Regions from separate parts of the Carboxylicivirga caseinilyticus genome, predicted to be linked through region 3. Evidence: riboswitches for the same ligand, from Rfam matches in the RefSeq annotation. Region 3 holds a riboswitch; each other region holds the start of a gene.
What was found. Region 3 has a riboswitch for cobalamin ahead of ACRD62_RS07470 (cobyrinic acid a,c-diamide synthase CobB). Riboswitches for the same ligand answer to the same signal wherever they lie in the genome.
Positions count from the first base shown of each region.

Region 1: linked by a shared signal. The riboswitch ahead of ACRD62_RS19055 (TonB-dependent receptor plug domain-containing protein) and the one ahead of ACRD62_RS07470 (cobyrinic acid a,c-diamide synthase CobB) in region 3 are both predicted to bind cobalamin.
Region 2: linked by a shared signal. The riboswitch ahead of ACRD62_RS09495 (DUF4198 domain-containing protein) and the one ahead of ACRD62_RS07470 (cobyrinic acid a,c-diamide synthase CobB) in region 3 are both predicted to bind cobalamin.
Region 4: linked by a shared signal. The riboswitch ahead of ACRD62_RS11240 (TonB-dependent receptor) and the one ahead of ACRD62_RS07470 (cobyrinic acid a,c-diamide synthase CobB) in region 3 are both predicted to bind cobalamin.

Region 1 covers NZ_JBNGOX010000047.1:38,759-40,965, reverse strand. The annotation lists cobalamin riboswitch at 421-615, shown strand; gene ACRD62_RS19055 (TonB-dependent receptor plug domain-containing protein) at 731-2,207, shown strand, end outside.
Region 2 covers NZ_JBNGOX010000014.1:101,857-104,063, reverse strand. The annotation lists gene ACRD62_RS09500 (threonine/serine exporter family protein) at 1-767, opposite strand, end outside; cobalamin riboswitch at 1,101-1,281, shown strand; gene ACRD62_RS09495 (DUF4198 domain-containing protein) at 1,380-2,180, shown strand.
Region 3 covers NZ_JBNGOX010000010.1:97,027-99,233, forward strand. The annotation lists gene ACRD62_RS07465 (TonB-dependent receptor plug domain-containing protein) at 1-904, shown strand, start outside; cobalamin riboswitch at 1,015-1,225, shown strand; gene ACRD62_RS07470 (cobyrinic acid a,c-diamide synthase CobB) at 1,335-2,207, shown strand, end outside.
Region 4 covers NZ_JBNGOX010000019.1:25,342-27,548, reverse strand. The annotation lists gene ACRD62_RS11240 (TonB-dependent receptor) at 1-1,301, opposite strand, end outside; cobalamin riboswitch at 1,380-1,639, opposite strand; gene ACRD62_RS11235 (sulfite exporter TauE/SafE family protein) at 1,761-2,207, opposite strand, start outside.

The sequences.
Region 1 (2,207 bases), on a different contig from region 3:
TCTTGAAGTTGGTTCAATTCTGTCCTAATTATTTTTCAAATTGGCGCTTCGCCCAAACCCGACTTCATTTCTTGCCTTGATGCAAGAAACGAAGCAAAGAAAATCAAGGCTACACCTGTCTCACTAAAAAAACTACGGTCAATTGACTGAAATCGTTTAAACTCGTTGACTACGCTCAACTCAAACAGTAAACGATTTTTAATCGTCAATTCAACCTTGTTTTTTTGCTCGCCAACTGAGGCCTGTTATACACAGTAGCTTTCTTTCATTATCAAATATTATTTAGGACGCAATTGAAGTTGGTTAATAGATTAGTGATGAATCAGTAATAACAAATCCTTCACATTTATTATAGCCTGATAATTTTATAAAATATACCACACACTTATATTTTAAGTTTGCGCATTAAAAATCTTTTCTACCTTTGCGACCGATTACGGTAAATCCGGTCATTCAAATCGGATTGAAAGGGAATCAGGTGAAAATCCTGAACAGTACCCGCTGCTGTAAACTCCATTTTGATGAAAGGCACTACTTGCCACTGATCGTTTCACGCGATTGGGAAGGCGTCTTTCAGGAGTGAGTCAGAAGACCTGCCATAGTCAAAGGTATCGTAGCTTTCGGGAGTAAAAGCGAAGAGACAGACAGGTAATTCTAGACAAATCTATCTATCTTCTCCATTTTCCTAACTGCTACAAATAGTTTAACCATTGAATAAATTATTTGTAAAATGAATTATTTAAAACGTCTCCTTATTGGTGGCTTTTTATCAGGCATGGCATTTTTGAAGCCAGTTGCCCAATCAACCGACACATTAATTGTGATAACTGAGGTGAACATCACCGAAAACCGTTTGAGCAATTTCAATGCTGGCAGCACTGTTTATCAGCCTAATCAACAACTTTTAATGCAAAGATCAACACTGGGCATGGATGAAGTTTTACAATTCCTTTCTCCCATGAACATTGATGCTTACGGAACAGGATCATCCAGTATTAATGCACGGGGTGCTGGAAGCAACCGAACCCCTATCCTATGGAATGGTTTTAACTTACAAAGCATCGCCAATGGCGGCACCGACATATCAACCCTTCCCCTACTGTTTTCCGATGATATTAAAATGGAGATGGGTGGAAACTCTGCCCTTTTTGGAAGTGGAGCCGTTGGCGGTGTTATTTATCTTAATAACAAAGCCCGTTACAATGAAGCCAAAAAATCGTTTATGACCATCAATGCCGGTAGTTTTGGACGATTCAACGGAGCTTCAGGTATTCAGTACGGAAACAAAAATTACAGCGGTGTTTTACGCACTTATTATCAGCAGGCCGATAACGACTTTCCGTTTACCGGAGATTACACTTCTTCAGGGGTAACAACTACCGTGGATAAAGACCTGCCTAATGCCAATATGCATCAGTTTGGAGTGATGTCGAACAATCATTTTCGATTGAAGAACGGACAAAACATCAGCATACATTTATGGTACCAGGATGTGGATAAGCAAATTGCTCCAACAGTACGCGACATGGCAAGAGGAAAAACTTCGGATGCCGAACAACGCGACCAGGCTATACGTGGAGCAGCAGAATGGAAAGCACCCCTTAAAAATGGAGTTGTTACCGTTCGAACAGCTTTATTCTCTACCGAAACCAATTATCAAAAACCATCTACTTCTGATACCACCAAAACAACAGGACTTTCTTCTATCAACGAGGCGGAGTTGGATCTTAACTTCACCCCCTGGTTAAAGTGGAATTTAGGACTGAATTACACCTACGAAAAAGCTGAATCGAGCTCTTACGAAGGCGAAAAAGGTCGCAATCGTTTTGCCACATTTACTTCGTTTGGTATTAAGAACAAAAAAAGCGGAACCTTTGTGACTTTAAACGGACGTGGCGAAAAAGCCGGTGACAGCGATTTCACCATCACTGGCAATATTGGTCTGACACAAAAAATAGTGGGCGGATTATCAGCCAAAGCAAAAGCCGGAACCAGCTATCGTATACCAACCTTCAACGATTTATATTGGTCGGGGGGAACTCAGGTTGGAAACCCAAATCTGGAAGCCGAAACCGGATTTAACTATGAGGCCGGTCTGCATTATGAGCAAACTGTTGCTTCAACCGAATTTCAGGTGCAGGCTACCTGGTTTAAAAACAGCCTTGAAAAATGGATTAGCTGGGGACAACTTGAAGACGGCACCTGGA
Region 2 (2,207 bases), on a different contig from region 3:
TGATAAATTAATAATGATAAAGCCAATCCCAGTGCGATAGATAAAACGATTACCATTCCGTGCATACCTCTCACAATTCCATTCATAATATTACCATCAATAATATCTGAAAAGGAGTTGACTAATGGTACTCCTGGAATCAGGTATAAAACAGAGGTTGCAAATGCATATTCAGGATGATCTCCTAAATTGAATTTAACAGCTAAACCTGATATCAATGAAGAAGCAAGAGAAGCAAAAAAGATACATATGTATGGATTAAAGGTTTTTTTAACAGCCTCCTGACGAACAAATAAGCCAACGAAGGTAGCTCCGAAAGCTATACTCATTTCAATCATTCCTCCACCAAACAAACGACAAAATGATAAATCGGCAAGACTTACCAGTAAGAGTATAATGATTCGGGGATAATGTGGAAGGCTTTTTAATCGCTCAATCTCTTTCTCAATTTCGTCCAACGACCATTTCTCACTTACAATGCGCCAACTCATGTTGCTGATGCCACTAACCAGACGGAAATTAACCCCATGGGGTGAAGTACGTTTTAGTTGGTTGAATGAGTGCTGATCGTCTTTGTCGTCGATATGTAGCATTAAAGCACGGTGAGTAATCAATAACTCAAGATTATAGCCAAAGGCTTTAGCTATTCGGTTAAGTGTTACTCTGATTCGCATACTGTTGGCTCCGTAACTCATAAGTAAGGAACCAATTTCCAGTAGAATGGATCCGAACCGTTCTACCTGATCTTTATGGATACTTTTTTCCATAGCTGTTACTGTTTGTGTTTTATTTAATTTCTTAAATACAACTGTTCGATTCCATGTCCCCCCAAACAGCTATTTTGAAGTTGCAAAGATAGAAAGAGTAATTCAATGCTACTGCTATAAAATGATGTTTTATTTCTGTAATGTGTGGGTTTTAAGATATTTTGTGAGAAAAAACGAGAAAATTAAGAAATGGATGTTTAAAAACAGAGGGTGGTGGCTTATAATTTAGTTATTAGAGGCATAGTTAAAAAAGAAAAAATGGACGGTAATGTCAGCTAATATAATTTTAAAATATCTATCTGTCTTTAGTAAGGTTTCACACATTCTTTCTATATTTTTGCGTTCGTATTCGGTTCTTATCGATTAAAAGGGAATCCTGTTAGAGTCAGGAACTATCCCCGTAGCTGTAAGTTCCAATGAAATGTTTTATCATGCAAGCCACTGTTGTATGAATGAATGGGAAGGCGATAAAACAGGAACAAGTCAGAAGACCTGCCGGATATAAGTATCGTAGCTTTCGGGAGAAAGGCAGAAGATAATAACTTCGCGAAAAATTCTTTTCATTTTCCCGCATCTACTTTGTGATGAATGTTTAATCTTTAATAAATATCAATGAAAAAAGTAGTGCTTTTAGTTTTGTTGTTAGGTGTTTTCAATACTCTTATTGTTGATGCTCATGTGCCATTTTTAAAGCCTAACCAGTTTATTATATTGCATAACCGATTGCAAATAGAATCTTCCTTTACTGAGTTTCCTTTTCAGGCAGATTTTGCCATGGTGGCTCCATTTTATACCATGTTTGGACCTAATGGAGAGGAGGTTCTGGAACCAACTGCAAAAACATGTGCAGCCTGCTACCTCGAGCCGGTAATATCTGGCGAAGGAACCTATCGAATTCATGCTGCTTTGCGTAAAGGACCCAAATACAAGGCAATCGAAACAGCCGATGGCAAGCTTTATTTTTCTGATGAAATAAAAAAGCATGAAGGCACCTTAACAAGTCTTCAATATTACAGTAGTGCTGATACTTATCTGATGAAGGGAAATGCTAATTATAAGACTCATTTGGTTGGCAAAGGAGTTGAAATTATACCATTATCATCACCCAATGAAATGATTTTCAATCAGAAAACTGAGTTTAAAGTTTATCATGATGGAACACCTGTAGCGAATGCCCGAATTGTGGTGGTTTATAACAATGAGCATTACGAAAAGAAAAGAATAGAGGACTTGTATGATGTTGAGAATGTTAGAGAAAGTAGTATATATGCCAATGAAGAAGGAGTGTTTACATTTACACCTAAAAAAGCTGGACTTGTTTTGTTATTTGTCACCATACATAAGAAGATAGATGACACACTATGGGAAAGTTACAATACTTCACTTACTTTGGAAGTTCATCTGTCAGAATAAATCTGAGCTTGTATTACCACACAACCT
Region 3 (2,207 bases):
TCAGGCAAAAGCTACACAACTCATAGATTATATCATCAAGAAGCTTCAAAAAGGAAGAGTAGAAGATTTAAAATCCAATCATTCGATAGTTCGATCCTGGGGTAAATCACTTCAGGTTGAAACGGCAGCTCTTTCGGCTATGGCATTGATGAAAAACGGTGATGAGTATTTTACGGAGTTACTTACGTTAATGGACTATATTTTGGGTGCACGTAGTTTTGGAGGTTTTGGATCCACACAGGCAACGGTGCTTTCCTTGAAAGCCATTACGCAATATGCAGGCATTGTAAATAAGATGCCTGAGAACGGATCATTAGTGCTTAAGATAAATAATAAGGAGATGCTGACACGCAAAATTAGTGCTGAGGATAAATTAATTATTCTGGATAGTCTTGAACAGTATCTGTCATCAGGAGTGCAAACATTTAATCTGGAGTTTAAAGGAGTCAGGAATCCACTTTCGTTTACGGCTAATGCCCAATGGATGCAAACAGTTCCTGTTTCATCAGAGAAATGTAAGGTTCAGTTGAAAACTAACCTGATGAAATCGGAATGTGAGATAAATGATCTGGTTCGTTTATCGGTTCAGCTGAAGAACAAAACCAGATCGGGCTTACCCATGACAATCACTATGGTGGGTATTCCATCAGGATTATCAGTTCAGCCCTGGCAACTGAAAAAAATGCAGGAAGAGAATGTATTTGATTATTACGAAATACATCAGAATTACCTTGTTTTGTATTATCGCGAAATGCCTTCGTCTGTTGTTAAAACAATTAATCTTGATTTAAAAGCCGAGGTGGCTGGTACGTATACCGCTCCGGCAAGTTGTGCCTATTTGTATTACACCAAAGAACACAAAGACTGGCAAAAGGGTGAAGAAATTAAAATAACCAATCCGTAATTTTAAGTTTGATCCGCGAAGATTTGTTTTACAGACTTCGCGGATTTTTTTTCTTTCGAATGAGACCTGTTCACTAATTTACTCATGTTATTCTTTTCACAATTAAATTTGTATTTTCGGGGCGTTTTGGTGGATTTTCTCTTTCAGAGAATGCCTTAATATGGGAATCCGGTGCTTCAATCAAGAATAATCCGGAGCTGTACCCGCAGCCGTAAGTCCGTTAAATGTTATTGAAAACCATTGCCACTGTTTTGCTCTGCACAACGGGAAGGCTTCAGTAACAGGATAAGCCGGAAGACCTGCCATTACTTAAAGCTTTCGGGAATAAAAGCAAAATGAACCATCTGTGACTTCATTTTCTTTTTTCATTAATAAGTGTATTAATGGAAGTAAGCTTGAATTAATAATTATCAAAACTTTAAAGCTAAAAATGAAAGGGTTTATTGTTGCAGGTACTAATAGCGGATGTGGAAAAACGACTGTTTCAATTGGATTAATGTCGTTGCTTAAAGCCAAGGGTTATCAGGTAGCCCCATTTAAAACCGGGCCCGATTACATCGATCCTTTATTTCATCAGAAAATACTCGAAACGCCTTCTTATAATCTGGATACCTATTTACTTCCTGATAATGCTGTTAGTCATTTGTTTCAGAAACATTCTGAAGGTAAGGATATAGCTGTGGTTGAAGGTGTAATGGGTATGTATGATGGTTTGGGTGTTGATTTGAAAGGTAGTACATATGAACTGAGTCAACGACTGAATTTACCGGTTGTTTTGGTTGTTAGTTGTAAAGGATTGTACCAGTCTGTTGGTGCAATTGTAAGTGGTTTTAAAAATTACAGGATTCATTCAAATGTTAAGGGAGTGATTTTAAATCATTGCTCTAGTAAAGAATACTATTCTTTTCTGAAAGGAATAATTGAGGAGGAGTGTGGTGTAAAATGTGTGGGATATGTTCCTTCCAATAAAGATTTTTCGCTGGAGAGTCGTCATTTGGGATTGGTTCAAGCCGAAGAAGTTGAGGATTTACAAAGTAAAGTGCAACAATTAACAGATGTTCTGGAAACTACCATTGATTTAGAAGCCTTATCAGCTATTTCAGAGTTTGAATTCAACAAAAATGTTCACTTTTCAGTGCCCAAAATTGATCTCTCTGATTTACATCTGGGTGTGGCATACGACAAAGCTTTTCGCTTTTATTATCAGGATAACCTGGAATTGTTAAAAGAGTTGGGAGCAAAGCTATACTTTTTCAGTCCTCTGTATGATGAATCATTACCGTTTGAGTGTAATGCTTTATAT
Region 4 (2,207 bases), on a different contig from region 3:
CGATCATTTAACGTTGGTATACGATATGCTCTTTGTATATTACCGAATAAATTAAGCGTTTGATTATTTTTATTGATTAGTCTCATCTCCAACCCCAAGGCAGGTGTAAAAGGAGCATTAAATCGACTTACAAATTGCTGTCTAAGGTTCAACGACAATTTCAACCAATCAATTGGAGTTGCTAATAAAGATGCATACAGAGAAGTTCTGTATTCTGAAATACTTTCATCGTAGGCATACACATCAGGTTTTATGAATAGATATCGTAAACCCAGTTGCATGCTTAACCAGTCTTTTTCCTTTTTTAAACCTCCTTCAGTTATCCATCGTTGGGTAGTAATTTTTTGTTCTTTACTACTGTAGTCAATATTATCATCAAAAACATAACCTCCTCCTAAATAAAAATTGCCAATATGAGAATTCTGATCATATTGAATCCAGGTTCTTATATTCTGATCTTCAATATATCTGGTATTAGGATTTGTATTTTCAGCCATATTTGGCTGTGCCTCATGTCGGTTTTTTGTCAACCAAATTACAGATGATAACATTCTGTTATCGTCCCATTTATAATTCAACTGCTGTATTAGATTAGCATTTTCTATTCGGGCATTTTTCTGCTTATCGCGATCATAAGATCTTGTTTCAAAATTATAATAGGCTGTATTTTCAAATGGGAAATCATTTTCCTTTTCGTAGTATACAAGACGTGTAACTGATTCTAACCGGCCATTACTTGCAAAAACTTTTGCTCCTGCCATATATTCACCAAAAGAACCCAGTGAAACTTTTCCTTCACCATTCACTCCGTTTTTAAATTTATTCTGAAGTTCAAGCCTTACATTTCCCCCAATAGAGCCTGAACCCAAGGTTGCAGAAGAACTACCAAAACTAATTTGTACCTGATCAAATAGAAAAACAGGAGCATTATTTGCATTGTAACTACCTAAAGTCTGAGAATTCAATTCAATGCCGCGAACACGCACTGATGTATGATTGTCTGATGTGCCCCTGAACCGAAAAGAGGCTAATCCTCCCGCGTCAGTTTTAATGTAAATAGGTTGATATCTTGAGATTAATTCAGTAAGACTTCCCTGTTCTACGGAGCTTTTTTGTAGCGGAGTAAAAGTTTCCTTCTTCGAACCAACCTGATATTGTTTAAGTTTAGTAACAACAACATCTACCGACTCTATATCATAGTGTTGTAAATAACCTGGCAATGAATCTTTAACCTCACCTTCAGCTTTTGTATCCATTATGGCCAAAAACACCAATAAACCAACTACAATAGTTTTAAACATTCACCAATACTTTATCAAAAAGCCGGTATCATAAAAGAAAAGGTAAACCTATCTTGTGTGATTGCCTAGCTCCCGAAGCTTAAATTAAGTTATTTGGCAGGTCTTCTGACTTATTCCGACTACAAACCGCCTTCCCGTTTTTGTTTCTTGTCTGATAGAAACTTATCCCCATTCGGAACCTTTTAAGGTAACAGTGGCTATGTTGGTTGTAGCATACTATCCTGATTATTTCAGGATCGGAACTTACAGCAGCGGGTACTGTTGCCGATTTTCACGGCATTCCCTATTATCTCAGAGTGCAGATATACACCCTTTGAACCAATCTGATCGCAAAAGTAATGGTTTTTTTTATGCTAAAGTATCTGAAACTAAATTATTTTCTAACCAGTTAGATTTTATATCCTTACCGTTCATATAAATATATTTCTTCTTGTGATGCTCAAAAAATAGCAACAATCATTAATGACAACAAGTTGGCTTACTCATATCCGGACTGATAAAAGGGATACCCAGATTCATTCCCCTAAGAATAAAGATGATACCTAAAATGATTATGAACACGGGAATAAACTTTTTAAGATGATAGAGGTATCTGCTTTTTATAATATCGGAGAAAAAAGCAACCGCGAACATCATGGGAAGCGTTCCTAATCCAAAGAAAAACATGGATAATACACTTTCAGCAAGAGTTAACGACAAAACAGCTTTGGATATTGCAACATAAACCAGTCCGCAAGGAAGAAACCCATTTAGAATACCAATGATAAACAAATTACCTATTTTTCTGCGGTTAAGGGAATCTCCTATTTTCTTCTTCAGTGTACCATAAATCGAATTGGTTATTTTATTACTTCCCTTGGGCAATTTTATTATTCCGGGAAGAACAACTGATAATATCATTATTAC